DNA from 3 places in the Paenibacillus sp. PK4536 genome. Region 1 is predicted to be linked to each of the others. Evidence: predicted binding sites of a transcription regulator. Region 1 holds the regulator's gene; each other region holds the start of a gene.
What was found. Region 1 encodes LexA, which represses DNA repair genes until DNA is damaged. Its sites were predicted from a motif close to CGAACATATGTTCG; they were not measured.
Positions count from the first base shown of each region.

Region 1 (10,159 bases):
ATCCCAACATAATTTTTAAACAACTTCATCAAGTACTTTTCATCCCGAAAATGCAATTGATACGCAATCTCTTTGATCGACGCATTGCTGGTGCATAATAACTCTTTGACCAGACTTAACTTGAGTGTATTAATATAACGGATCGTACTCATTCCTAGATTTTTCTTAAATAAACGAGTTAAATGATCGGCGTTAAAACAAAATGTATCTGCTACTTTCTGTACAGTGAGATCATGATAAATATTGACTCGAATCCATTCTAAAATCTGCATAAATTTCTGATTGTATTCTTTGTGTAGAAGCTCATTATGAATAAGAGGTTGCAAGTACTTGTCAGTCAGTTCAATCATCAGTTCAGTTACTAGATAATCTACTGCGTACGTGCTGTAGTAAGAAGTATTAGACGTATCCAAAATCTGCTTCATCAAGATAATAGGTTTATCGAGATACGGTAGTGAGAAGAAATCAGGTAAGCATACATAACGATTAATCTCATTTTTCTGTTCTGTCAGTAGGGTACTAAATAGATGACTGATAAACTCATCGCCTGATTCTGTTTGAGTTAGATCACGAGGGAAGAAGTGTAGCCAGAAGAAGCTAGCCCCTGCTTTGGAAGCGGTATAACCAAAGTATTCTACGTCAGGCTTAATAAGTAATACATCGCCGTGCTTGATTTCATACTGTGTGTCTCCTACTTGAAGGTAGATCACTTCTTTTAAGCCAATAATCACTTCATAATCTTTTTCTAGCTTCATTCGTTTATGTTTCCAACCTTCATCGCTTACAAACTGCCCACATTTAAAATAAGCAAGCGGCCGTTCAATGTTTATTTTGGAGATCGGTTTTACTAACATATGTAAACACTCCTTATTCAAAAGTCAGTTTTGGATATTAAAAGTCGGATTTGTATACTTATTTCATGTGTTTGCTAAATACTTTGTACTTTGAGGGTAGTATAGCACAACTATGTATACAAATACCTAATTTTTTAAATATAATATAAAGTCGGAAATAGATACCTTTCCTACGAAATCATAAGTTTATCTTACATACGTAAGCGCTTACTATTAGAGAAGGAAATCGTTGTTATTTGATTTGACTCAGGAGGCTATATTATGGAATCTACTTCCCAATCTTCGCCAGAGCATCAGTCTACTCTTCTAGATGATAAAGTTCCTTTTCATCGTAGAATCAGTTATGCGCTCACAGATACAGGCGGTAATTTGTTGTACAGCATTATAGGTGCCTACTTACTTTATTTCTATACCGATGTGTTTGGTTTATCTGTAGGCATAGCAGGAACATTATTATTAGTTACTCGGTTAGTCGATGCGGTAGATGCTCCGCTTTGGGGCATTATCGTAGACCGAACAAAATCCAAATATGGACAAAGTCGACCTTACTTTTTGTGGTTATGTTTTCCATTTGCTGTGTTTACCATATTGACGTTTACAACGCCCAATTTGGATGGAACATCGAAAGTGATCTATGCGGCAGTCACTTATATTTTAGCAGGGATAGCCTATACCGGAATTTCAACGCCGATCACTTCTATTTTACCTAACTTAAGTAGAAATCCAGATGAACGAGTTGTTTTGAATTCGTTTCGAATGGTGGGCGGAAATGTAGGTAACTTTGCAGCCGTAACATTTACTTTACCGTTAGTGGCTTTTTTCGGAGCAGGTAATGATCAGAAAGGCTTTTTTTGGACGCTGTGTGTATTTGGAATCGTTTCTATTATTATGTTTTTGATCGCTTTTGCAGATCTTAAAGAAATAAATACAGAAAAAATCAAAACGATTCCTTTCAAATCAAGCTTTAAAGCAATGAAAGGCAACTGGCCATGGATTATTTTAGTGATTGCTAATCTATTGTTTTGGATTGCATTAACGATTCGTACATCTACACTGGTTTATTATTTTGAATACAATATTGGTCATAAAGAGTTGGTTCCTTTAATCAACGGAATTTCGATTATTCAAGTGATTGGTATGATTATGATTCCGTTTATTGTAAAGGTTTCGAATAAATATTCAACGATGATTTTTGGATTTATATTAGCAGTCTGTGGACAAGTGGTTCTCTTTTTTGCAGGGGATCATATTAGCATATTGATTGTAGGCTGGATTGTAGCTTGTATAGGTTCAGGAATTGCTTGTTCTATGCCGTTTGCTATGTTGTCAGACACAGTAGATTATGGCGAGTGGAAATCAGGTCTACGTGGAAGTGGCATATTGACAGCGATAGGTAGTGCTTTTTGTATCAAAGCAGGATCAGGACTAGGTGGATTTATTCCTACACAATTTATGTCCTCGTTTGGGTATGTACCGAATGTGGCTCAAAGTACACAATCATTATCCGGTATTCAGTTCGTCTTTATCTGGTTACCCGCTATCGTATTTGCTTTAGGTATTATTCCGATGTTATTTTACCGACGCTTTGAAAAAAATGAAGGTTATATCCGCAGACAATTATTAATTAAAGAACATCATACTAATACGTAAATACAAAATGATGGATAGGTCGATCACTATAAATACTGTACAACATGAGAGGAGACATACGATGTCTTTACAATTAAAATCACTTACGATTACCGATCCATTCTGGTCTCATTATCGAGAACTTGTACGTACAGAAATGATTCCTTACCAATGGAATGTATTGAACGATAATGCGAATATTACGATTGAAAAAGAAAGAAACGATAATAGTATTCCTTCTGAAAAAAGTCATGCGATAGAGAATTTCAAAATTGCTGCTGGATTGAAGCAAGGTCATCATTATGGTTGGGTTTTCCAAGATAGTGATGTGTACAAATGGCTTGAAGCGGTTGCTTACTCTTTATCGATTCATGCGGATACAGAGTTACAAGAATTAGCAGATGGCGTGATAGATCTGATTGCTTTAGCACAAGAGGAAGATGGATACCTCAATACGTATTTCTCAATCGAAGAACCAGAGCGTAGATTTAAAAAATTAGCAGAAAGTCATGAATTGTATTGTGCAGGTCATTTTATTGAAGCAGCTGTTGCTTATTATGAATCGACTCACAATGAAAAAGCATTAACGATCGCTTGTCGATTAGCAGACTGTATAGATGCTCATTTTGGCAAAGAAGAACATCAGATTCAAGGCTATGATGGTCATGAAGAAATAGAGCTAGCATTAACCAAACTGTATTCATTGACTGGAGAGCAACGTTATCTGGAGCTTAGCCGTTATTTTCTGTATGAGCGTGGAACGGATACAACATTTTTTGCCAGACAACAAGCAGCAGATAATGGTCACAAAGCTGTAATTGAAGGTATGAATCATCGTCCTTTGGAGTACTATCAAGCACATCAACCGATTTTAGAACAGCAGACCGCAGAAGGTCATGCCGTAAGATTAGTCTATATGTGTACTGCTATGGCAGATGTTGCTTTATTAGCAGGGGATAACGCGATGTTAGAAGCTTGTCGTCGTCTTTGGAAAAATATAATCAACAAGCGCATGTATATTACAGGAGGAATAGGATCAACAGTAGATGGAGAAGCATTTACACTCGATTATGATTTACCTAATGATACGATGTATTGTGAGACTTGTGCTTCGATCGGATTAATCTTTTTTGCCTTTAATATGCTCAAAAATGAAGCGAGATCTGAATATGCAGATGTGCTAGAACGTGCCTTATACAATACTGCTATTGGTGGTATGGCACTGGATGGTAAGCATTTCTTTTATGTCAATCCGCTAGAAGTGCATCCAGAAAGTAGCCGTCATGATCCGGGGAAAAGTCATGTGAAATTTACAAGACCAGAATGGTTCGGTTGTGCTTGTTGTCCGCCGAATCTAGCTCGCTTATTAACATCACTTCACAAATATATTTATACTGTTCAAGCAGACACAAATACGATATACACTCATTTATTTATGACCCATACAACAGAGTTAGAGATCAATGATCATCCTGTGCAATTGGAGCAAATTACTAATTTGCCATGGGAAGGTGATGTTTCTATAGTCACACAGATGAAGCAATCCACTTCGTTTACATTAGCCATTAGATTGCCATACTGGGCTGAACATTATTCTTTATTGTTAAATGGTAATCCTATAGATGCAGACCCCATCAACGGATATATACACATTGATCGAATCTGGCATAGTAATGACAAGCTAGAATTGAAGTTACCGATGGAGATTAAAGAATATACCGCTCATCCATTAGTACGGGCGGATATAGGCAAAGTTGCTATAGGTCGAGGGCCATTTATATATTGTGCAGAAGAGGTTGATAATGGAGAGCATTTGCATTTGGTTCAGTTAACGCAAGATCAGACATATGAGTATGAATTTGATGAACAATTATTAGGTGGAGTAGGCACGATTAAAGTAGAAGCTCGAAAAAGAAATATAGAACCAGAGTGGGAAGATGTATTATATGCTTCTAAAGCTCCTCAAACGTATAAGTCTACAGCGTTACGTCTAATTCCTTATTACTGCTGGGCGAACCGACAAATAGGCGAAATGCGTGTATGGCTTAATAAAGCTTAATAAACATTCAGAAAGGAGAATACACAATGAAATCCAAAATGAAAATTGATCCCCAAAAATTTGCATACACTGTGATTTCAAGTTATTCATCAGATAAAGAGAATGCAGAAGCGATTGCCAAAGATCATCTGAGCGTATTTTTGAATGCTTATTTTGTAGCAGAAAAATTCAATATATTAGAATCTCAATTAGCAGAAAAAGCAGAAAGTAAAGATTTCAAAGCATTATTAGCTAAATTAATGGATACTAAGCTTTTTGGATAAGGTAGAACAAGATATTAGTTGGAAAAATATAATAGTAAGAGGAAATAAAAGGTATTCATTCTCTCAGATTAGGTTATGATGAAAGGGTAATTTAACTTATGAGAGAGGTGAGGTTATGGGTTGGATTGAGTCTGCGGCAATACGTGCGCGAGAAGAGAAAGTAGAGAAGGAAAAAGCTCATACCTATTCTTTAGAAATCCACGAACATTTTTTGGAACACTGCGAAGATTTATGGATGAAGTTTTCTACGATTTTAGAAGAGATCCAAGAAAATTTCAAAGAAGATTGTAGTGTTCAAAAAAAAGATGGAACTCAATTAGTCATTACAATCGCTCTCGTTGTTATTACGATCAATGCCGTGAAAAAAAATCTGACTGAGCACTATCATGGAGAAGCTTATATAGAATATAGTTGCTCACACAATCCAGGAAAACCTCAACTTGCTGTAGAATCATTATATTTAAATCCAATCGATCATCCTGTGTGGATGTATAAAATGGAGCAGAATGGAAAAGAAGTAGATGTTCCTTTTAGTGAGATCGAAGCTGAAGATGTTATTAAAACGGCTCTATGGAAATATATACAATAAATATGTAATAGTAATAAACTACAAAAAAGACCACTACCGATTAAGATAGTGGTCTTTTCTTATGATACATATGATTTAGTGCAGATTACGGAACAAACCTACAACTTTACCCAAAATCGTAACATGCGTCAGACGTAGTGGCTGATACATAGGATTTTCAGGTTGTAGACGAATATGGTCTTTTTCTTTGTAAAAAGTTTTGACCGTTGCTTCATCGTCTTCTGTCATAGCGACAACAATATCGCCATTATCAGCGGTTTGTTGTTGACGTACGATCACGTAATCACCATTATAAATCCCTGCTTCAATCATACTGTCTCCAACTACAGAAAGCATAAATACTTGTCCTTCACCTGTAAAATTCTGTGGTAGAGGGAAGTAATCTTCAATATGTTCTGTAGCTGTAATCGGAACACCGGCGGTTACTTTTCCAATAATAGGAACACGAGATACCGTTTGAGCGAAAAGAATATTACTTTCAGACTCTTCTTGACCCAACAACTCGATGGCACGAGGTTTGGTCGGGTCGCGTCGAATCAGTCCTTTTTTCTCCAAACGATCCAGATGACCATGTACAGTAGAACTAGAAGCAAGACCTACAGCTTCACCAATTTCACGTACAGATGGCGGGTAACCTTTAAGTTTGACTTCATTTCGGATAAATTCCAAAATGGCCTGTTGGCGACTTGAAACTTTTGACATACCTTATCAACCCCAATGCTAGTAACGTTTGGCAAAATTATAACATAGAACTACCGTTCGTACAAACATAAGTTCTAAAATTTGTATATTTATTTGTTATTTGCTTATTTTCGTAGTCTATTCATCATCTAAATAGCATTATCTATAGTCCAAAAGTTGCGATAAAAAACACGAACGAAAGTTCGTAAAAAACTATTGAGTAAAACATATGTTCGTGTTATAGTGAATTTGAGAAAACAAGAACAAATGTTTGGAGCGTGATGACAATGTTAAAATATACTACATATCGTAGCATCCACAATCAGTCTGAAGAGGATGAACAACAGATTGATACATCAGGATCAGATATACATCATACATCAACAGGTTATTCGGAAAAACAAGCACAACAAGAAGCTATTCATGCTACACGAGCGGACAAAGATGTAGTTGTGGATGAATGGACTTACGTACCTACCGTACAGAAGATCCGTAAGCCGATTCAACCAAAAGGCAAAAAGACGTTACGTCAAAAAACACTTCATCTTATCCAAAGCACAGCGCAAAAAGTAAAATGGAAATCAGGCGGACGTTTGATGGTATGTTTTGTTTTTGCAGGCGTATTGTTATACGGTGGAGTTATTCATAATTTCGTAGTTGCAGACAAAGTAGAAGGCCCTACACAAAAAGTAGTGGTACATGCAGGGGACAGTCTATGGAGTATTGCGAAAGAATACAAATCTGTACAGACAGATACACGAGATTATATTGCTCAGATTCGTAGTGAGAATCAATTGGATTCAAGCGAAATCCAAGCAGGAGATGTGTTGGTTATTCCTTACGATTAATACACTATACTAAACTTAATATATACATGACTTATGGATACATGTATCGCAGGTAGTTTGTGTATGGGATAACGTCATCCGTTTATGAATATTGTGATCGAACGATCAATATCGTCAAAGTTTGTTGAGATCTATAGATCTTGACAAGCTTTTTTTTACATGTCAAAGTTAGTGGGGCAAAAAGCACACCGATCACATGGAGGTTAATTATGGATATCGATACACTGATTACACGCATCAATGAATTAGCTCGCAAAAAGAAAAGTTCAGGTCTTACAGCAGAAGAAACGATAGAGCGTGATGAATTACGTGCTGTTTATTTGAATAATATTCGTAGTAATTTCCGTCAACAATTAGATACAATTGAATTTGTAGAAGATACTGAACCATCGGATAACACCAAAAATAGTCAGAAATAAGAACATATAATAGCTTCAATCTACAAAAGAAAAATGAACGATAGTAAGGGTGCTCTAGCCGATCTGGAACAGAGCATCCTATTTTGCTATAGAAATTTGGGGCTTGTTCTGGCATGATAAGATAGAAGGAAGTCTTCTGCTTTTATTGTAAGGCTTACATTATCTATTAGGGGGAAACAAAGTATGTCCCGTTCCTGGGAAAGGCAAGTTCGACGTAACTCAAAGCAAGTCAATGCTACACGTAGAAAACAAGGTCAGACTTCTATCGGTGGCAAAACCAGTATTTCCGAATATACGGCATATAAAGGAAGAAATATTGTTTTTCCAGCTGCTCTAGTGATATTGGGAATTATTTATGCTGTTATGGGTATTATGTATCCAACAGCTGATGGATTTAGTGCGATCTTTATCATTACTGTCGCATTGTATATCTTACTGGGTGTTATGCTTTATTTCCGCAAACCGTACTTGAAAATTGGTAGAGATTCACTGATTACAACCAAATTTAATCGTGATCGTCTGATTTCTTCATCTCAAGTGAAAAGTATCCGTCTTCAAAAAGGATATGTTGTTATTGAACATAGCTCCAAAGGTGGAAGCTGGGTATTCTCTCGTACTCTAAACCGTTATGATACAGATGCAATGAGCGAGCATTTGCGTACATTTGCAGCACAACACAAAATTACGATTCAAGAAAAAGCGTAAGCTTTTTGGAGAATGATTGGCATATAGCATCTATATCTGAGCAAGCCATCTAGTTCTAGTATAGTCAAAGTAATCATTATCGTTGAGGAGGTACAGGCAGTGAGTATTGAAGCCGTGTTGTTTGATCTAGATGATACGTTATTATGGGATGAACGCAGTATAGAAGAAGCTTTTGCAGAGACTTGTCGTGTGGCTCAGGAAGCGACAGGGGTAGATCCTATCGCTTTGGAAGAAGCTGTACGTAGAGAAGCAAGAGCACTTTATGAATCCTATGAGACTTTTCCATTTACACAATGGATAGGAATTAATCCGTTTGAAGGCTTGTGGGCTCAATTTTCCGCAGGTGAACAACCAGAATTCCGTCAATTGCAAGCAATTGCACCGACTTATCGCAAAGAATCATGGCGTAACGGTCTAAGTGCAATGGGGATCGAAGATGAAGCTTTGGCACTACAACTGTCTGATCGATTCGTTCAAGAACGACGTAACCGTCCTCATATCTACGAAGAAACATTTCAGATTTTGGATGAATTACAAGGTAAAGTGAAGCTATTGTTACTGACCAACGGTTGCCCTGCTTTGCAACAAGAAAAGTTAGACGGTGTGCCCAAATTAGCTCCTTATTTTGATCAGGTGGTTGTATCGGGTGCATTTGGCAAAGGGAAACCGAATGCTGAGATCTTTGAGCATGCGCTTGGTTTGTTGGGAGTACAACCTGATCATGCACTGATGATCGGGGATAAGCTTACTACAGATATCAAAGGCGCACTTGCAGCAGGTATTAAGTCTGTCTGGGTGAATCGTAATGGTAAAGTCAATGATAGTGAGATCAAGCCTGATTATGAAATTAAAAGCTTAACTGAGATCCATCAGATTACAGCTCAGTTGGTGTAATAGACTGATCGGTTACGTACTAATAGTATCAAACACATCACAAAAATCCCTTACCCGATCAAAGCGGTAAGGGATTTTGTATGTGTATACTTATGCTTTTTGGAAAGAGCTATCTTCAAACGGAACAGCAATCCAACCGTCTGTTTCGACAAACAAACGAACAGCTACAATTTTACGATTGTCAACAAGTGTAAAGAAGTGAGGTGTATTCTCAGGTACAGAAATAACATCGCCTGGTTCTAACTCAACATCGAAATATCCATGCTCAGGGCTTTTGATAATAAAAATACCGTTCCCCGATACGATCGCACGAATTTCATCTTCTGTATGTGTATGAATCTCTTCGAATTTAGCTAACTTCGCTTCAAGATCAGGTGTAGACTCAGATAATGTAATCACGTCCCAAGTACGGTAACCACGACGTGCTGAAAGGTCTTTGATTTCTTCAGCATACGTATCCAAAACCGCTTGTTTTTGCTCATCTGTTAAAGTGAAGTTATCTTGCAATTCAGGAGCTAATTTGGAAGCATCCCATTTTTCATATACCACTTCATGTTTGTTCAAAAACTCCAGAACCTTGTCATCTCCAGCAATTCGTTCGTTGGTATTTCTAATTCTGATTTCAGCCATCGGATTACCCTTCTTTCAATGTTTTTATGTTGTATTATAAAAGAAAAAGCATTTTTTGTCGATACTTTCATAGAAACTTCATCCTGTGTGTAGATAAAGTTGGTCCCTCTCATTATAAGCATAATATATCGATACATGACAAATAAGATTCTTTTCTAGTTAAAAGGTTTCTGTTAAACTAAAGCCTAACGTTTTGCGGGGAGGATCGAATAGATGAAGAAGCCTGACCTACAAGAAAGACTTGAACAGCGTATTCTGATTTTGGATGGCGCTATGGGTACTATGATTCAACAAAGAGATTTAACAGCTGATGATTTTGGGAGCGATGATCTGGACGGTTGTAATGAAATATTGGTTTTAACACGTCCCGATGTTATTCAAGAAATCCATGAACAATATTTAGCTGCAGGTGCAGATTTGATCGAAACGAATACATTTGGTGCAACATCAGTCGTTTTAGCTGAATATGATATTCAGGATCAAGCACGAGAATTGAATCTAGCAGCAGTAAAGCTTGCCAAAGCTGCTGTTGATAAATACAGCACTGCTGAACGCCCACGCTATGTTGTAGGCGCTATGGGACCCACT
Region 1 covers NZ_CP126313.1:4,114,798-4,124,956, reverse strand. Annotated here, with positions in the region: gene PO903_RS18255 (AraC family transcriptional regulator) at 1-854, opposite strand, end outside; gene PO903_RS18250 (glycoside-pentoside-hexuronide (GPH):cation symporter) at 1,116-2,504, shown strand; gene PO903_RS18245 (glycoside hydrolase family 127 protein) at 2,566-4,542, shown strand; gene PO903_RS18240 (hypothetical protein) at 4,569-4,805, shown strand; gene PO903_RS18235 (hypothetical protein) at 4,921-5,394, shown strand; gene lexA (transcriptional repressor LexA) at 5,470-6,096, opposite strand; gene yneA (cell division suppressor protein YneA) at 6,363-6,923, shown strand; gene PO903_RS18220 (DUF896 domain-containing protein) at 7,133-7,342, shown strand; gene PO903_RS18215 (hypothetical protein) at 7,526-8,047, shown strand; gene PO903_RS18210 (HAD family hydrolase) at 8,147-8,941, shown strand; gene mtnD (acireductone dioxygenase) at 9,032-9,571, opposite strand; gene metH (methionine synthase) at 9,785-10,159, shown strand, end outside.

Region 2 (10,159 bases), 160 kb from region 1:
TTAACCGTCTGGGAAATATGTATAACCAACTGCTTGTAGCGATGGCATCGTCTGAACGTATTTTTGAATTTATGGATGAAAAGCCTTCTGTAGCCGACAAGCCAGGTGCACAACCAATACCACGTATCAACGGAGATATTGTGTTTGACAAAGTGACTTTTGAATATGTAGCTAATCGACCTGCACTGCGCGAGATTGATCTACATGTCACCGCAGGGCAATCTATTGCATTGGTCGGACATACCGGTTCTGGTAAATCGACGATTATTAATCTGATTAGTCGATTCTATGATATTAAGAGCGGTACGATTAAAATTGATGGATATGATATCCGTGATGTGACTTTGGAAAGTCTGCGTGGACAGATCAGTATTGTGCTTCAAGATACGTTTATCTTTTCCGGAACAATACGAGATAATATTCGCTTCGGACGACTGGACGCTACTGATGAAGAAGTAGAAAATGCCGCCAAATCTGTTCATGCTCATGTGTATATTGAGAAGTTGCCTAAAGGCTATGATACAGAAGTCGAAGAACGGGGAAATGTGTTGTCGATGGGGCAACGTCAATTATTATCTTTTGCCCGCGCACTACTTGCAGATCCACGGATTTTGATTTTGGATGAAGCGACAGCCAGTATCGATACGGAGACAGAACTACGTATACAAGAAGCGCTAAAAGTGTTGCTTCAAGGACGAACTTCTTTTATCGTGGCGCATCGACTTTCTACGATTCGACATGCTGATCATATTGTCGTATTGGATCATGGACAGATCAAAGAAGAAGGAACACACGCAGAGTTGATTCAAAAACAAGGCATTTACAATGGTTTGATTGAAGCGCAATTCCGCTTTTTGTGACATTATTCGACTTAATTAAGCCTTGAAAGTAAGAATTATACGAGAATTGTCAAAAAATTTAGACAAAGTGACTTGCAATCTTGCTCATTAGATAAGAGAATAGAAAGTGTCATCACATTGTAAAGTTTAAAAGGAAATTCGTCGGAAATTTTACAATGTGCTATTCATTGTCGAATAGGTAATGATTCGATAAGCAAAATGACGTAAGCAGTACCTTGTAGGTTGCAGTGCAAAACATGTATATAAGGGAGTGCTGTCTATCATGTGGGGGGCCCCAAATTCTCGTCAAGCGAAACGGATGTTGATGCTTGGGAGTGGAGAACTTGGCAAGGAAGTAGTGATCGAAGCTCAGCGACTCGGCATTGAATGTATTGCTGTAGACCGCTATCCGGATGCACCTGCTATGCAGGTTGCTCATCGTTCTCATGTTATTGATATGCTTGATGGTGCTAAGCTACGAGCAGTCATTATCAGTGAACAACCGGATTTTATTGTACCTGAGATTGAAGCGATAGCAACAGACGTACTGGTAGAACTAGAGCAAGAAGGCTACAATGTAGTGCCTACCGCAGTTGCAGCCCAATTGACAATGGACCGTGAGGGGATACGCCGTCTGGCATCTGAGACACTTGGATTGCCTACTGCTGCGTACCGGTTCGCTGACAACTTGGAGCAATTGAAAGAAGCTGTTGCTGTACTTGGAACACCCTGCGTAGTAAAGCCTCTTATGAGCTCGTCTGGCAAAGGACAGAGCGTATGTCGCACACCTGAAGATGCTTCGGCATGTTGGGATGCGGCACTTGAAGGCGCAAGAGGCAAATCAGTTCGTGTTATTGTCGAAGCGTTTGTACATTTTGAAAGTGAAATTACACTGCTTACGGTGCGTTGTGCCTCTGGAACGTTGTTTTGTCCGCCGATCGGACATATTCAGCGGGATGGAGATTATGTTGAGTCATGGCAACCGCACCCAATGACTGCTGGACAGCTAGAAGAAGCACAACGTATTGCTGCAACCATTACAGAACGTCTGGGTGGATATGGGTTGTTCGGTGTCGAACTCTTTTTAACCCCAGATGGTGTTGTATTTAGCGAAGTGTCGCCAAGACCGCATGATACAGGTATGGTGACAATGATTACTCAAGATTTATCAGAGTTTGCTCTGCATGTTCGAGCTATTCTTGGTTTTGAGATTCCGAGTATTCATTTGTTAACTCCTGGCGCATCAGCGACACTGAAAGCAACACAAGCTTCCAAAGATTTTGTCGTTGGCGGAATAGATGAGGCATTGAAGTTACCCCGTACGCAAGTACGTGTATTCGGTAAGCCGGAGACTAAGCCGGGTCGCCGAATGGCGGTAGCTCTCAGTGCGGATGAAAGTGTGGAAATTGCGCGGAAGCGAGCCGTGCAAGCGGCAGCTCTGCTAAAAGAGGAGTATGTACATGTCGACTAGTGTATTAATGCCTGTTGCAGAAGTCCGTAAATTCGAAAGTAAAGATGTTCAAGCTCTAACTGCTCTAATGCGTGAACTTCGTTATCCGATGACGGAAAGTGTACTGCGCGACCGTATGGAAGCGTTGGAAGGCAAACCGCAATTTTTGACTCTTGTTGCAGAACGTGAAGGACAGGTCGTCGGTATGATCGCTATGTACCGTGAGACTTCATATGAGACAGGTCAACAGACTTCGCAAATCACAGGTCTAATCATTTCTGCGAATTATCGTGGTCAAGGTATCGGACGTGAATTGATTGCTCAAGCTGAAAAGCAAGCAAACGAAGCTGGAGATCACTCTGTCTATGTAACAGGAATGAACCGTGACGAACGTCTATCCTCATGCTCTTTTTATCAACATATGGGCTATGAGAAGATTGGATGCCGGTACATTAAAAAAATGTAATTCCGCTATACACAGCCACACCTTTCGAAAAGGCATCAGGTTAATCCTGGTGCCTTTTTGCTTTGATCATAGAGCGAAAATAGCAATTAAATACCAATAGATGGTAAAATATACGGTGATTCTGAATTTAAAGGAGGAACACCATTGAAAAACAATCGTACATTACTAAAACGAATCACCTCAACTGCTGCCGCAGCAGTACTTGTAGCAGTAACGATAGCAGCTCCTGCTCAAGCGGCTACTACACATCATGTGAAAACAACCAAACCTGTATATGCCAGTCAAAGTGCATCCGCAGACACCTCTACCTTTGTAGCGGAAGTGGTGCAATTGGTCAATCAAGAACGTAGCAAAGCAGGGCTAAAAGCATTAACGGTAGACACCAAGCTTCAAACGATGGCACAAGATAAAGCTATCGATATGGTGAAAAATAATTATTTTGATCATACGTCACCAACTTATGGAACTCCTTTTGAAATGATGAAAACGTATGGAATTAGTTATCGTGCAGCTGGAGAAAATATCGCCAAAGGGCAAACATCTCCTGCTCAAGTGATGCAATCATGGATGAATAGCTCCGGTCACAAAGCCAATATTTTAAGTTCTAGCTTTACATCAATCGGTGTAGGGTATCAAAATGGAGTATGGGTACAAGATTTTATCGGAAAATAATACGCTACAAAATGCAATAATGAAATGTGACAGATGCAGTCGAAAATCAGATTTATAGAATAAAAAGTGCCTGTTTCCTTTGTTTTTAGAAGGAGCAGGTATTTTTATAAGCTCATAAGCAGTATAATCGTTACATATTGGTCTTCATTAGGGTAAATAAGATGATATCCATAGCAATAATGCAACAGATAGAGGAGCCAACAAGCGATGAAAACGATCAAATATTGCACGAAAAATGAAAAGCTCGGTACCAAACAAGTCTATAAAACACTTAAAAAAGAGTTCCCTGCTGTGAAGCAAAAGCAAAAAAGTTGCTTAAGCGAGTGTAAAGCTTGTCGCAAACAACCGATCGCTTTAGTGGGAAAAAAGACACTGATATGCGAAGAAACCCCAGAACTATTATATGCCAAATTGGTCGAAATGATTCATGCATCTAATGATAAAAAAGGTAAAAAAGAAAAGAAGAAAGTAAAACAATAATTACTTTTAAATAGATCATTCTATGTATAGAAGATGGTGGATTGATAATATAACCATCTTCTTTTTGCTGTCTATCGATTTAAAAATAGAAGTGATAGTTTCTAACTGTTTGGAAGTTGTACACGTACTGTATATAATAGATAGATAACCTATATTAAAATGAACCGCGAGTCATCATACCAAGTGGCAGATGTTGTTCATATTTCTAACACAGGAGGCCAAATAATGAAATCATCCAAATCGTCAGTGCGTATCTGGCGAATCACAGGCATCACATCCATTGTAGCCACGATTGTATTGATTGGCGGCTTTATTTATGCCATTTCTGATGTATTAAACCCTGTAGGGAGCACGTATACATCCGACTCAACAACAAGTGGAGCAAAACCAGCAACGACTGTTGCAACAGACGGATCTTTTCAAATCGCTGTTTTAGGAGATTCACTTGCTAAAGGTACAGGAGATGACGACGGTAGTGGATTTGCTCGTCGAACCATAGACTTATTGCAAAAAAACGGCAAAGAAGCTAAATTAATCGCCAATTTAGGCATTAACGGTCAGAAAACAGCATCAGTACTTTCTTCATTAGAAGAACCCGGTGTCCAACATGTACTGAAACAATCGAATATGATTTTTGTATCGATCGGTGCTAATGATTTATTTAATGCTGGAGAAGCCCTTGGTAATACACAACAAGCGCCAAGCAAACAACAATTGCTTGCCAATTTACCGAAAGCCAGCAAAACATTACAACAAATCTTAGAGCGAATCGCTCAAATTAATCCAGACGCTCATATTTTATACCTCGGACTGTATAACCCATTCTCTGATTTGCCTGAAATACGTGTACCTGGTAATGAAGCTGTAACCGCATGGAATACTACCGCACTGAATATTATTAATAGTCAATCCAATATGTCGCTTATTCCTACGTTTGATTTATTTCAGCAAAATCTAAATAAATATTTATCTTCTGATCATTTCCATCCTAATGGTACAGGTTATGAACAAATTGCAGAACGTGTCGTCCAGAGTATCGAATAATGAGGTATACCCTGTATGGAAATGAGAGAGGAGCTAGATCATAATGGATTCTAAATTAACAACAACCCATCCCATAGCAACGGCTGATTCGCAGTCTGTACCATCTCAAGAAGAGATTGTATTATCTGTCCAACATGTCAAAAAGAAAATCGGCAAAAAGTGGATTATCAAAGATGTCACTTTTGAAGTCAAAGCAGGTGAAATCTTTGGCTTTCTAGGACCGAACGGTGCAGGTAAAACAACAACGATTCGAATGCTTGTGAATCTGATTCGCCCTACAGAAGGAACGATCAATATTTGCGGTTACGATGTGACCAAGCAACCGGAGAAGGCTTTGGCTTATGTCGGTTCAATTGTTGAAAATCCTGAAATGTATCCTTACCTGACAGGATGGGAAAACTTAGAGCATTTTGCACGGATGCAGCCCGGTGTCGATGAAAAACGGATTCAAGAAGTCACCGAGATTGTCCGTCTGGATGAGCGTATCCACGATAAAGTAAGCAAGTACTCACTAGGTATGCGTCAACGGCTTGGGATCGCTCAAGCGTTGTTAGGTCGCCCTAAATTGCTTATTTTAGATGAACCGACCAATGGACTTGATCCTAAAGGGATTCGAGATATGCGTATTTTTATCCGCGAACTGGCATCGCAAGGTATGGCTGTGTTTGTATCCAGTCATTTACTCAGTGAAATTCAATTGCTTTGTGATCGAGTGGCGATTGTGGGACGAGGAAGTGTTATTGCTGTAGGCGGAGTAACAGAGCTGGTAGAAGATACACAGCATCTTGTGATATGGGAATTAGAACCTCAAGCACAAGGAGAACAGATTCTTCAATCAATACCTTCTATTCAAGTGCTTGATCTGGAGAGTTCTAACTTGGATAACGATACAGCAGCATCACTTCGACCGCATTCTATTATCACCGCAACCCCTGAAGAATACATTTCGACAACGATTGCTACACTTGTGCAAGCAGGGATTCAGATTCATAATGTACGAAAACTTAGCCCGACATTGGAACAACTATTTCTGGGCGTGACAGAAGGTGAATTTATTGAATAGTATATGGCCATTGGTACAGAATGAAACGATAAAAATTATTAAGAAAAAAAGATTTTATGTCGTGCTATTGGTTTTATTAGTACTGGTACCGATGTTTACTTATGCGCAGATGCGTCAAGCCCAAGAAAATCGCACCAAGTTCGGTGAAGATTGGCGTGTTGAATTACAGCAAGCAATCACAGATAACCAGAACTCATTAGGTAGTGATCGTGTACCTGAAGAATGGAAAAAATACCGTCGTGTGTTTGTTCAACAGATGCAATATTATTTAGAAAATGATGTGAATCCGAATGAACCGGGTGGCGTTACATTTACTCGCGAATTTCTAGATAACTCCAGTAGCTTATTTATCCCACTGCTTATTATGACGATTGCTTCTGATCTGGTATCGGCGGAACGAACAGGCGGAACGATCAAAATGTTGCTTACAAGGCCGATTCGTAGGTGGAAAGTATTGTTAAGTAAACTCATTACGCTGACGATGTTTGTCTCGCTGATTGTCGTTTCAACCTTTATTATTTCCTACGTCATCTCAGGGGCAGCATTCGGATATAGTGGATTTAACATTCCTGTATTTACCGGATTCCAGCCGGGTGATACAGGAACCGATATGAGTAGTGTACACGCTATAGCCCAGTGGCAATTTATTTTGATGCAAATGGGATTGATCTGGTTTGTCGGTTTGACCGTCGGATTACTTGCCTTTATGGTATCTGTGTTAGTACGAAGTACCGCAGCCAGTATTGTTATTATGATGGCGGCATTGATTGCAGGTACCATTTTGACCAATATGGCGGCTTCGTGGAGCACAGCTAAATATTTATTTATGGTTAATTTGGGACTGACTAATTATTTATCAGGAAGCCCGGCACCGATTGAAGGCATGACATTACCATTCTCGCTTGGCGTATTGGCAGTATGGGCATTAGCGTCAGTTATTGTTTCGTTTGCTGTATTTACCAAAAGAGATGTGCTCAATTAAAAAGTATAGTATGATTGCCTGCTTATCTTATGAAGATCAGCAGGCAAGTTTATTTACAAAAGATCATTATAGCTAATATAATGGGAAATCGTAGAATAATGTGACAAGTGGGTTTACGAAATGAAAAGATTAGATTACACTTAAGGAATAAAAGGAACATGTGTTTGCATTATATATTTATCTGCCGAATAAATTACATTTTATGTAAATCAAAAGTGTCGACAAAATAAAAGCGTATGATATGATGGTTCGGGGTCAAGCGCGATTATTGATTTACCTATGGTATAATTTTCGACTAAGATTTATAATGCTAATCGTAGGTCAAACAGAACAAAGCAATATTTAGATTAAAGAGGGGGACCATGAATGGTCGAAAAGATCGATTCACTCACAAATTCATCCCGTGGTAATGTTAATCCGCCAGTTTCCGGGTATGATGCTGACGACATTCAGGTGCTTGAAGGGCTGGTTGCCGTACGGAAACGTCCGGGGATGTATATCGGTAGTACAAGTTCATCTGGGCTTCATCATCTCGTATGGGAGATTGTGGACAACGCAGTTGACGAGCATTTGGCAAAACATTGTTCAAAAATCGAGATTTCACTGAACAAAGATGGTTCGGTTACGGTTTTTGATAACGGACGTGGTATTCCGACAGGAATGCATAAAAGTGGAGTACCTACACCACAAGTTGTATTTACTATTTTGCATGCAGGTGGTAAATTCGGCGGTGGAGGATACAAAAAGTCCGGAGGTCTACACGGAGTTGGTGCTTCAGTAACGAATGCATTATCCGAGTGGCTAGAAGTAGAAATTTATCGTGATGGTGGTATTCACCGTCAACGTTTTGAATATTGGGTTGATAAAAAAGAAAAAGAGCATGTAGGTGAACCTGTAAGTGGTCTTGAAGTCATTGGCAAAACCAAAATTACAGGAACAAAAGTTACATTCAAACCAGATATTCGTGTGTTCCAACAAGGAATTGCATTGAATTACGATACACTTGCTGAGCGTCTGCAAGAAATTGCTTTTCTGAATTCAGGCTTAGAAATTTTACTTAAAGACGATCGTAATGATAAAGAAGATCGTTTTTATTATGAAGGCGGAGCTAGTCAATTCGTAGAGTTTTTGAATGAAGGCAAAGATGTTCTTCATGATGTGATTCATTTCAATGTCGAACGTGAAGATATCGAAGTCGAAGTAGCGATGCAGTACAATGCAGGGTATACTGAAACGCTTGCTTCATTTGTAAATTCCATCCCTACACGGGGCGGCGGTACACATGAGACAGGATTTAGAGCAGCATATACTCGTGTATTGAATGATTATGCTCGTAAAACAGCACTGATCAAAGAAAAAGATAAAAACCTCGAAGGTGGAGATTTACGAGAAGGCATGATGGCGGTTATAAGCGTCAAAATGTCAGATGTAGAGTTTGTCGGTCAGACCAAAGACCAATTGGGTAGTTCTTCCGCACGTGGAGCAGTAGATGCGGTAGTCGCTGAAAATATGCAACGCTTTCTCGAAGAAAACCCACAAGTCGCTCAAAAGCTGATCAAAAAAGCAGTTCAAGCTTCTCGTGCACGCGAAGCGGCTCGTAAAGCGCGTGATGATATGCGTACAGGACGTAAACGTAGCGAAAGTTCGAATCTGAACGGTAAGCTAAGTCCAGCGCAATCGAAAGATTTTTCCAAAAATGAACTGTTTATTGTCGAAGGAGATTCGGCAGGTGGTTCTGCGAAACAAGGACGAGATTCCAAGATTCAAGCTATTTTACCACTCAAAGGTAAACCGATGAATCCAGAGAAATCCAAACTTGCAGATGTAATGAAAAATGAAGAATATCGGGCGATTATTTCTGCTATTGGTGCAGGAGTAGGAACTGAATTTGCCATAGAAGATAGCAATTATTCCAAAATCATTATTATGACCGATGCGGATACCGATGGTGCACATATTCAAGTGTTGCTATTAACATTCTTCTATCGTTATATGAAGCAATTGATCGATAACGGTCGTATCTATATTGCTCAACCTCCGCTGTACAAGATTTCTCAACGTGCCGGCAAAAAATCGCAAGAACGTTATGTATGGACAGACGAAGAGTTGAATCAGTCGATGAAAGAGTTCGGCAAAAATGTAGATTTACAACGTTACAAAGGATTAGGTGAAATGAATCCAGATCAATTATGGGAAACAACGATGAATCCTGAAAGTCGTACATTACTTAAAGTACAGATCGAAGATGCTGCCAAAGCAGAACGTCGTGTATCTACATTAATGGGCGATAAAGTTGATCCTCGTAAACGTTGGATCGTCGAAAACGTAGACTTTACAGAATACGTGGAGTAAATAATTGTATCTGTGATATAGAAAAGTAATCTTGATGGATGATCAAACTAAATGAGCCGCTGCTTTAGTGCAGATGGAAGTGAGCATCATACCGTGCTTGGTTGGAATGGTATTCACTTCCCTCTGTACTCTGCGGCGGCTTCAAAATTATCCGGCGATAAGCTCGGAAGGTAAGGTGAACGGATGGCTATTGAAAATAACGATAAATTTTTACCAGCATTTCTAGAAGAAATCGTTGGAGACCGTTTTGGTCGCTACTCTAAATATATTATTCAAGACCGCGCGATTCCTGATGTTCGTGATGGATTGAAACCGGTACAACGTCGTATTTTGTATGCGATGTACGATTCAGGCAATACACCGGAAAAAGGATATCGCAAATCAGCTAAAACAGTCGGTGATGTGATGGGTAACTATCATCCTCATGGTGATTCATCGATCTATGATGGTATGGTACGGATGGCACAACCTTGGAAAATGAGTCATACGCTTGTCGATGGGCATGGTAACTGGGGATCGCCTGATGATGATCCAGCAGCAGCAATGCGTTATACCGAAGCTCGTTTATCTTCGATTGCGATGGAGATTTTACGTGATATTGATCGGAATACGGTTCAATTTAAAGACAACTTTGATAATACGACGCAAGAACCTGTCGTTTTACCAGCTCGTTATCCTAATTTATTAGTCAATGGCGTAAGCGGAATTTCATCAGGTTTTGCAACAGAAATTCCTTCGCACAGCCTGCGTGAAGTGATCGAAGGTTGTATTGCATTGATGGAAAAACCTGAAATGGAATTGCCTGAACTGA
Region 2 covers NZ_CP126313.1:4,276,049-4,286,207, reverse strand. Annotated here, with positions in the region: gene PO903_RS19020 (ABC transporter ATP-binding protein) at 1-860, shown strand, start outside; gene purT (formate-dependent phosphoribosylglycinamide formyltransferase) at 1,123-2,310, shown strand; gene PO903_RS19010 (GNAT family N-acetyltransferase) at 2,300-2,755, shown strand; gene PO903_RS19005 (CAP domain-containing protein) at 2,900-3,427, shown strand; gene PO903_RS19000 (DUF1450 domain-containing protein) at 3,635-3,907, shown strand; gene PO903_RS18995 (GDSL-type esterase/lipase family protein) at 4,133-4,951, shown strand; gene PO903_RS18990 (ABC transporter ATP-binding protein) at 4,995-6,014, shown strand; gene PO903_RS18985 (ABC transporter permease) at 6,007-6,996, shown strand; gene parE (DNA topoisomerase IV subunit B) at 7,363-9,348, shown strand; gene PO903_RS18975 (hypothetical protein) at 9,400-9,522, shown strand; gene gyrA (DNA gyrase subunit A) at 9,532-10,159, shown strand, end outside.
Region 2: the regulator LexA is predicted to act here: its motif matches at 7,150-7,163, upstream of parE (DNA topoisomerase IV subunit B).

Region 3 (10,159 bases), 1.2 Mb from region 1:
ACAACCTAGCGATTCATCTTTCCCAACACTATCCGGATCATTGGTACCATGAATAGCATAATTTGTATCCGATAACTGCATACCCCGACTTCCAAATTCTCCTTTGGATTTACTATTTGGATTGATCACTTTAATGGATACTCTAAACGTTCCTTCAGGCGTTTTGCTTCCACCTAGCCCGACTTCATAATTGCGTAAAATAATCGATCCACTTACAATCGCCAAGCGATGCTTTTCTCTGTCTACGATCACTTCAAGTGGCTTTGTAAAATAAGGATGATTACCCAGTGTAGAGGAGAAAGCTTTGTCTCCTCTGGTACTTTCACTATCACCTGTACTTTGTCCCGGACGACTTTGCCATTTTTTCAATGCTGTAAATGTGCTATTCATCGTATCCGAACTACCTGCTAACCAGTTACCGGGAAAAGGAGCATCCAATTGATTGATCTGCGCCGGAAGATTCCCTTTAGCTGTAATATAATTCGTAATCGCAGTCTGCATCACAATCCATTGTTCTTGTTGCTGTACCCATGCCGCAGATTCATTAGTATAACGTTCCAGTTCTCCCGGCTTACACTTACAAGCTTCTGGATCATACGATTGTAGATCGATTTGTCCGGGTTGCTTGGTTGCAGCCATTGTATATAATACAGGCATATTGTCTTTCCATATCAACCAATCATCTTGCTTTTCCATACCTAGTACTGAGGCTACTTGAGGTGCTGTTTGGAACAATTGTTGTTGCATATACTTGGATACCGCCAATAATGAAGCATTGCTATGAATCCCCGATGCTTCAGCTGTAAAGCTAAGCGGCACAGAGTATCCTTTGAACGTTTCTTTCGGTTGTTTTTGAGAGGCTACCTGAGTAGGTAACTTGGTTGGTTGAGAAGCCAAGTGATCTGCAAGAGGATCATCTGTTGCGTGAGGAGCGTCTACAGAACGTAACATAATCAGAAAAAGCAATAATAATGCGAATAAGCTACGCCGCCAACGACGTATTTTATGATCTCTTTTTTCAGCCATTTCCATGAGCTTGGCTTCATAATCTTTCAAAATATCAGCAGGGACTTTGCTATGTTCAAACGCTTCGTATACATCTCCAGCTTTGTTGTAACAGTAATTAGCTTTACCCATTTGCCCATCTGCTTCATATTCTTTACCTAACAAATACCAGCCCATTCTGTTGTTGGGATGCATTTTGACATATCGCTTTAGATAGAGTAGATTTTTCATTCATTACCTCCAGCATGGACACTGCGCTCCAATATTCTATATTTTCTCTATAGTATGTACCATTTAGGGATAATTACTTTAGATTTAAAATGTACTACAATATTATTTATATCGGCTAATCTGTGTATTTCTTCAAGGGGCTTTAAAAAGATGATAAAAGGCGTTGAGAGACACATATGTGCCTCTGCAACGCCTTTTATTCGGACCCTGTATTTATGATATTATAAATACAATCTAAATTATTCAGATTGAGCGAAAGGCTCATCAGCAATTTTGATTGAATCTGTAGGGCAACCATCGCAAGCATCTTGCAAGTCATCGTACATATCGTCTGGAATTGCCATTATACCGCGGTTAGCATCACCATCATAAATCACTTCTGCCAAACCTTCATCATCATAATCGTAAACGTCTGGAGCTGTTGCTCCACAAGCACCACAAGCGATGCATGTATCTTTATCAACCCAACTATATTTCCCCATCTTTATATATGCCTCCTATCGTTACTTACCAGTTGTCTTTTTGAGAACCGACACCAGTGTACATATACTCACAATATAATATAAAAAATCGATAATTTCAAATCAATAACCAGCAATTTCCAATACACAAATTGTAACATACCTCTTGCATTAATCCAAGATTCCCTAAAATTTAAACTATATTTTTTTATTTTAATGTCTATTTAGCGTCTATTCTTCCATACTTGGTAAGATAACTCTATCTTTTTGCAGCGAAGTTCCTCTGATTTTGTGATTGCGAATCAATACCGAAGGATCATTACCTAACATGCCTGCTGTCAAAATCGCACTTTCGCCAAATTTGTCACGTAATTTATCCATTACTTCATTTAACTGTTCTTTGACCGGTTGACGACTATAATCGAACAAATCCATTTGTAGAGCCGCTTCTTCTTTCGGTTGCAAATTCTGAAGAGATACACCCAGCAATCGTACAGGCGCACGATCTCCCCAATGGCGATCATACAATGCGCAAGCTTCACGATAGACTTCATCAGCGGTTTCGGTAGGAACAGCCAGCGATTTGGAGCGGGTGATCGTTTTCATATCTGGTGTACGAATCGTAATCTGAATCGTCTGTGCTATTAATTTCTGACGACGCAATCGGCGACACACCTGATCACTTAGATTGAGCATTACTCTTCTGATATCATCACGTGCTTGAATATCTGCGGGTAATGTTGTGGTATGCCCTATCGACTTACTGACTTCACGATCAATCTCAACAGGTGAATGGTCAATACCGTTAGCCGCTTGTTTGAGCCAGCTTCCCATTACACCAAATCTAGCTGTTAAGCGAGCTTCATCTGCCGCCGCCAGTTGTCCAATCGTGCGAATACCCATATCTACCAATTTGGCAGATGTTTTACCACCTACACCAAATAATTGTCCACATGGCTTATCCCACAACAACTTGGGCATATCTCGTATACGCAAAATCGAAATTCCTTTAGGCTTTTTCATATCAGAAGCCATTTTTGCCAGTAATTTATTAGGAGCAATCCCTATCGAACACGGCAAATGCAATTCGTCCCAGATCCGTTGTTGTAGCTGTTCAGCAATCTGTGGAGGTGTACCGAATTGACTTGAACCGGTGATATCTAGATAACATTCATCAATGGAGGTTGCTTGCAACATTGGCGTATAACTATAGGCAATATTCATAAATGCCATCGAGTATTGTTTATACAAATAAAAATCAGGCGAAATTAAGATCAGATTCGGGCATTTTTGTAAAGCTTCTCTAACTAACATACCTGTTTTGACGCCACGATTTCTAGCTTCATACGATGAAGTTACCACTATTCCTTTACGAAGTTCAACACTACCCGCAACAGCAGTTGGTTTTCCTTGATATTTGTCAGGTTCTTCCGCCGTATGAACAGAACAGTAAAAAGCATTCATATCCACATGCAGAATGACCCTTCCTTTGGCAGGGTAGTAATTGGCATGATGCCTCAAGTTGATCATCCTCCTTGCCTGTGTAGAGTGTACCCTGTTCCCTTTGCTCGATGATCCGAATCATTTACAATAAATATCGTATGGTTTTATTATATCGTAACTGTATCATTTAGCCTATCCTATCCCTCTAAAAATAAGTACAAACGTTCGACATTTTATTATGTATGTATTGGAGCTGAATAGAGATGAATCAATTTCAACCTTATGGATACTGAGCCAGATACTTTTGTACTAATTCATATCCTGCTACAGAAAGTGGAGGATAATCTTGTAATTCACTGATTTCAAGTATTCTGATGTAGCCGTCATTATGATATAGATGGTTAGAAACGGAGAAATATTGCAACGACGCTTGTTCAGCCGATAATGGAGCATAATCGATGATTTGCCATGTTCCTTTTGCGAGTAATTTAGAGGCGGTAACGATCATGGAGAAAGATCCTCGATAATTTGTAAATAAAAGATACTGTTGTTCCCCGTGATAGACTTCATCTTCTTGAATAGAAAGCACACCAAATGAAAATACCTTTTTAAATCGGTCATGCAGAGCACTAATCACCTGACAAATCGCAAATCGATGATCATGCATTGGAATCATAAAAATATCGCCTGCTTTATACTTTACCTTTTTAAACATCTCCTAACTCCTTTTTTCGTTTATTAATACGTCCTCTGATGGGCTCATCTCCTTATTACTTATCCTATACGAATCAAATCTTTGAACTCGTTCGTAGCTTGCTGATGCTCAGTCCGTAACAGCGCAAACTCAATCTGTTGTTCATTTCGTGCTATTTTCAAATGATAGACACCAGGTTCAAGCGTTATATACTGTCCACTGTCTCCATCTTCAGGTTCTAGATCGCCACCTGTTACATTTTCTGCTGCTCCTGCATACAATTGACCCGAAGAAACATTGATCCACAATTGTACGGCTGGTTGTTGTATATCTTCTACCTGTTGCATCGTGTATAAGCCATCTGCGCCTACATTGAGAAAAGCAACATTTCCTAAATTCACTTCTAGTAATTCATCTTCAGGAATAGACCACCAATCGGATGTATCTTCTAACCGATGTTTAAGGGCTTGAAGATCGTAAATACACAATGTAGCTGTGTCTGTAATGACTTGAATTTGGTTAGACATTGGATTGCTCCTCTCTTGGTTATACTCATTTCATAATGTGCACATCTGATCCTGATTACAATCTCATCTCTTCCAGTACTCTTATGATCATTTACAATTCAATCCACTTATCTTCGGTAGAAATAATTGTTTGGATGGTATCAATCATTCGCCGTACAGGTGCGTCATGTCGATGAAACAAACAATAAATATACACTTCGCCTTCGGCTATAGATTCAATGGCTAGCTCAGCCTGCTCCACTTGAATCTGTGCCACATGCGGCCACTCTGTATGAGAAGGATCTGTGATAACCAACCCATCGTCTACCTGCTCTATCACCATATCACCCAGATCTAACGTAACCAAATCCTGTCTTAACTGCTCCATTAACTGCTTGGCTTGCTGTTCTTTACTTATGCTATCATGTTCTATACATTGAATACCGTATTCCCAACCCACGATGACTCACCTCATAAATTTCCGAAAATAATAATCTCATCTGCCCATTCCAACTGTATCTCTAACCATGTAACCAGTGAGCGAATAAAAGCTTTGAGCTCACGATCTTTGGTCTGATAAGCTTTCATTTCGGCTAATATATTGGTCCAGAGCGCTTTGGCGATCGGATTAAATCCTGTTGTATCAAAGTATCCATATCGATCTTTGGTCACCGGATCAACAATCGGATAATGCTTTTTCAGATAAGGCATCAAATAATCAAAATCACCCGCATAAATAAAAACAGAATCGGCTTCGATCTGATTCCACTTTTCACCATAACGTGCAGGCAATAATTCATATCCTAGTAGTCCATCAGCTTTACTATGCTTATAGGTAATAGCTTTCATTGGTACATCCTCATTTCTTATGAAATGACATCTGTTTGCAATTTACTTTTCACCAGAATATGGGAACGGATACATGTACGACTTCATCCATTGTTGAGTCTGCTCGTGAGTGGACGACTTCACATAGGGTTGCTCTTGCTCTAGACGCTTCAACTTTTCCTCAACAAATGTTTCATTCATCAGAGACGATTGATTATAAAATGAAACCGAACTTTCAGCCATATCACTTGCTTTCATGATTTTATAAAGTAGACTATTCAGCGAATCACTACCTGCATACAATAGTGAATCTGTTTCTTCACAAGCAAATTTCAGATACAACATTGCTTTTTGAAAAGCAACAATCTCCGCTTGATTAACCTCTATCGTTCGCAACGGTCCATCCCGCTCATCGTCTTGCTCTATAAATGGATTCAATTTCAAACCCCTCCTACCTGCTTGGATTCAATAACGATTGATCTAACCAGAGTTCATACCAGTCCAAAAAATGTAAGCGATTGGGATTATCAAAATAATGATCTGGATATATTCCTCCATCATTGAATCGATCATCTACCCATATTTCTCCGTAACTGTTCCCTCGTACAATCAAATTAATCGATACACCGCAACCATAATTGCTAATTCTCAGCATTCCATCTGCCCATTTGGCATCATACATAGCTTCTTCATCAATCTCATCTTCTGTCTCTTCCTCAGCAGACAATAGATTCCACGATTCAGTAAACCGAAAATCAGCCGAAATATTCACCAGTCCGAATGCTTCATTTTTATCATCTAAAGATTCATAGATGCCATCTGCTAGCCGTTCTAATCCGTAATAAGGCCCTGCCCCGCCATTACCGATTTGTAACAAAAATGCTCGATAATCCGCAGGTAATACGATTTGATGTTGTTGTTCAAACGCAATGATTTCAGCTTCAGTTTGGACAGTATTTAGTCGATACTGATGATGAAAAGCACCGAATACTTGAAATGTACTATCCTGTATCCGCAATTGCTCCAACTTATCATAGATTCGTATGAGTTGAGTCTGAATCTGCTCACTCATTATGTATAATCTCCTTTCACCGATATAGACTAGCTGTGGATCGTACATTGATCCAATTGTACCCATAGATTCTGCTCATCATAACCACTAACAATACCGGTTACCGTTAATCCTACTCCGATCGGTTGTCCATTCATCTGTTCAGGCAATGTTGTTGTATCGGCAATTGCATACACATGCTCATTCAATTGAATAAGACAACCTTGCGGATAGAACATACGTAATATGCCAGTTACCGAATCACCGGGCAAGTACTGTTGTTTGTAATAATCCCACTGCTTTCGATAGGATGAGATTGCAGATTCCCATATTATTTCAAATTCAATTAGACCAATCTGTTCATCCGGTTCAAAATCAACTTCTTTCTCAGCGAGCATAAAATCAGGCGCAATCGATACTTTGGATTGACCTTCTGCTATCACAATCTGGCGATAAGCTACCCGTTGATCATCCACTTCAAAATAGTATATTTCATCTTCAAATAACGACTTGATATACTGCACAATCCATCCTCCTTATTCCAAGTACTCCATACAGTCCTGCAACGTATTTTGCATATCTTGATCTGTCGTATGACGTGAGATATTTTCAAATATAGGTAGAGCTTGCTTCAGAAGTAGATAACTGTAAACATAATAATTGAAAAAGATTTCTGAATCATATCCGCGAGGTTCTTCATTTTCCCATTCTAATTCATCATCTTGATCATCGTTATCCCAAAGATACGTTTCTTCTAATAAAAGAGGCATTGCATCCAGTGTTTGCTCTGTATCTTCCAACTGTTCGTGTTCAGAAAGAGCTTCAATTACTCCTGCATACAAATCAATCTCTGCTGCGCTGACTTCATCTGGTGATTGAAGAGATAATTCTTTTAACAAAAAGAATAGTAGCCATGGTGTGACCTGCCATAATGTCGATTGATGTTCTACGATATCGGATAGACCACTGTAATTCCTTTTGGCGATCATTTGAGGAACTTCTGTCGCTCTCCCGTAAGGCGTAGTGATCCGATTCCATGGAATATCTTGAATAGTTAATTGATCTAAAGAAACTGTCATTGGGTCTCCTCCTTTTCCGTTTGTTTTATCTGTGTATAGAATTGCAGATATTTGCGATCGAATCCTTGAAAAGCACGTGTACCACCAAATTGATAGGCTTGTTCAAACCATGTATATGCTTCGGACGTATCCCCTGTCTCATAACAGGTTATACCGACATTTATTCGGGCTGAAGTATGTCTAGGATTATCTTTTACTGCTTCTAGAGCAAGCAGTGCCCATTTATGAGCCTGTTGATAATCCTGACGATCCATATAGATACTTACTTTACATGAAGCAATCCATTCTGTGAGATCCCAGTGCGCTATAGGCTCTGGAAGCAACTCCCAAGCCTCTGTATATTTATCTAACGCTTGATCCCATTTATGATCTTCGTGAGAACGATTTCCTTGTTCTACAATAGCTACAATGTGATCGGATAACGGTTGATTATAATCTTCCAAATTAGGCATATCTATCCCCCTTTATCTCTTTACAGATATATTTCTTCAAAAGTCGTCCTCTTAAGTCTGAGGTAACCTTTCCATAGAGCTTACGATTTCAACTCTGCTTTGATGCCTCCACAGAAGAAACTACCTGACATGCCTCTTGCTGCTTCAATATCAACGACCATCAATGTTTCATCATAACGGAAATCCATCTCAGCGATTTCATTCTTTTCCATATCCGGTGCTGAAAATTCAATCTCAGTCGCTTCCAAAAAAGTAAGCTTGATCGTATGATCTGCAAAAGGTTCTGCCAATTGAACATCTAACTCCACTTTGTCTTTACCAATAGTATGATCAGTTATTACCCCATGTTCGAAGTCAGGAAAATGCCCTAATTTGGCAATAATCTCTTTACTCCCTACAATCGATACTGTCGGTGAAAATGCCAGTTGGATCACAACTTGATCGCCCCACTCTAGCGGTTCGTCTGTTGAAATATATAGCTGAATCGCATCTGCTGTTAATTCATGCACACTTGCGACTACATAATCACCAGCAGATACCATGACCACATCGTGTGGATCAAACGGTAAAGGTTGTTCTGACGTATAATAAAGGGTGAATACCTTGTTATTTTGTTCAACTTTTTGAATATGTAATTGCATGATGTACTGCCTCCTAGTAAACTAAATAAAATCAAAATTATCGTATCCCTTACATAAGTGAGGTGATATAATAATAAATTATACTAAAAAACAATGCTTTATTGACACCCCACTTCACAAATGATTAACGAAACACTAAAAAAAGCTATTCATTTTTTTGCACAAATGAAGGAGGAACTCCCCATTATGTCAAAGTCCATATCGATTTTCGACACTACGCTTCGTGACGGTACTCAAGGTGAAGGTATCAGTTTGTCCGCAGATGACAAGCTCAAAATCGCCAAAAAACTTGATGAGCTTGGTGTTCATTATATTGAAGGCGGTATTCCCGGAAGCAATGGCAAAGACATTGAGTTTTTCAAACGAGTACAGACACTTGGATTACATGCCAAAATCACAGCCTTTGGTAGTACACGTCGTAAGGGGAGTATTGCCCATCAGGATGATAATCTCAAACGCATGATCGAATCCGGTGCACAAGCCGCTACATTAGTGGGTAAGTCTTGGGATTTTCATGTGCATACAGCACTTCAGACTACACTTGAAGAAAATCTAGCGATGATTGCAGATTCAATCTCCTATTTGAAGCAACAAGGAATGGAACTCATTTTTGATGCTGAACACTTTTTCGATGGGTACAAAAACAATCCTGAATATGCAGTAGAAGTATTACGTACAGCACGCCAAGCAGGTGCAGATTGGTTAACCATGTGCGATACCAATGGTGGTACACTTCCACATGAAATTTATGAAATCGTATCCAGATTAAATCTTGAACTTGACGGCGCTCCTCTAGGAATTCATACACATAACGATTGCGAACTAGCTGTAGCTAATACATTAAGCGCTGTTCAAGCCGGAGCAAGACAGATTCAAGGCACAATGAATGGATATGGTGAGCGTTGTGGTAATGCTAACCTTTGTTCTATCCTACCTACACTGCAATTAAAAATGGATTATACCTGTATCAGTAACGAACAGATGGCTCAATTAACGAATACAGCAAGGTATGTTAGCGAAATTGCGAATGTGCATATGCCTATTAATCAGCCTTATGTTGGAAATGCTGCTTTTGCCCATAAAGGAGGTATTCACGTTTCTGCTATTTTGCGTGATTCTAGAACTTATGAGCATATCGAACCTGAGAAAATTGGTAACAAACAGCGTATTCTTGTCTCTGAATTAGCAGGACAAAGCAATATCCTTTCTAAAGCGAAAGAAATGGATCTGATCCTTGACCCTGAAAATGAAAATACCAAACAGATTATTGGTAAAATCAAAGATTTGGAGCATCAAGGATATCAATTCGAAGGTGCAGATGCTTCGCTTGAATTGTTGCTACGTGAAGCCAATGGTGAAATTAAAGAATTATTCGTTTTTGAATCGTTCAAAATGTTGGTAGAAAAAAATGCAGGTTCTGCTGTTGTATCTGAAGCTTTTGTCAAACTCAAAATCGGTGGAGACAGTATCTACACTGCTGCTGAAGGTAATGGTCCGGTGAATGCACTGGATAATGCACTTCGTAAAGCTTTGGTTGAACATTATCCGAATTTACGTGAAATGCATCTATCCGATTATAAAGTTCGTGTATTAGATGAAGCAGACGCAACCGCTTCTAAAGTCCGTGTATTGATCGAATCACAGAATCTAAGTAATACTTGGAGTACGGTCGGCGTATCTGCTAACGTTATTGAAGCCAGTTGGGAAGCATTGGTAGACAGTATCCGTTATGCTCTTATTGGACAAGCTTTGCCTGATCAGAATCTAT
Region 3 covers NZ_CP126313.1:2,939,875-2,950,033, reverse strand. Annotated here, with positions in the region: gene PO903_RS13255 (L,D-transpeptidase) at 1-1,236, opposite strand, end outside; gene PO903_RS13250 (ferredoxin) at 1,476-1,718, opposite strand; gene PO903_RS13245 (DNA polymerase IV) at 1,929-3,218, opposite strand; gene PO903_RS13240 (immunity 26/phosphotriesterase HocA family protein) at 3,421-3,855, opposite strand; gene PO903_RS13235 (DUF6386 family protein) at 3,915-4,361, opposite strand; gene PO903_RS13230 (hypothetical protein) at 4,453-4,800, opposite strand; gene PO903_RS13225 (hypothetical protein) at 4,812-5,189, opposite strand; gene PO903_RS13220 (hypothetical protein) at 5,232-5,606, opposite strand; gene PO903_RS13215 (SMI1/KNR4 family protein) at 5,620-6,240, opposite strand; gene PO903_RS13210 (hypothetical protein) at 6,270-6,743, opposite strand; gene PO903_RS13205 (hypothetical protein) at 6,756-7,298, opposite strand; gene PO903_RS13200 (tetratricopeptide repeat protein) at 7,295-7,750, opposite strand; gene PO903_RS13195 (Imm50 family immunity protein) at 7,831-8,391, opposite strand; gene cimA (citramalate synthase) at 8,578-10,159, shown strand, end outside.
Region 3: the regulator LexA is predicted to act here: its motif matches at 3,355-3,368, upstream of PO903_RS13245 (DNA polymerase IV).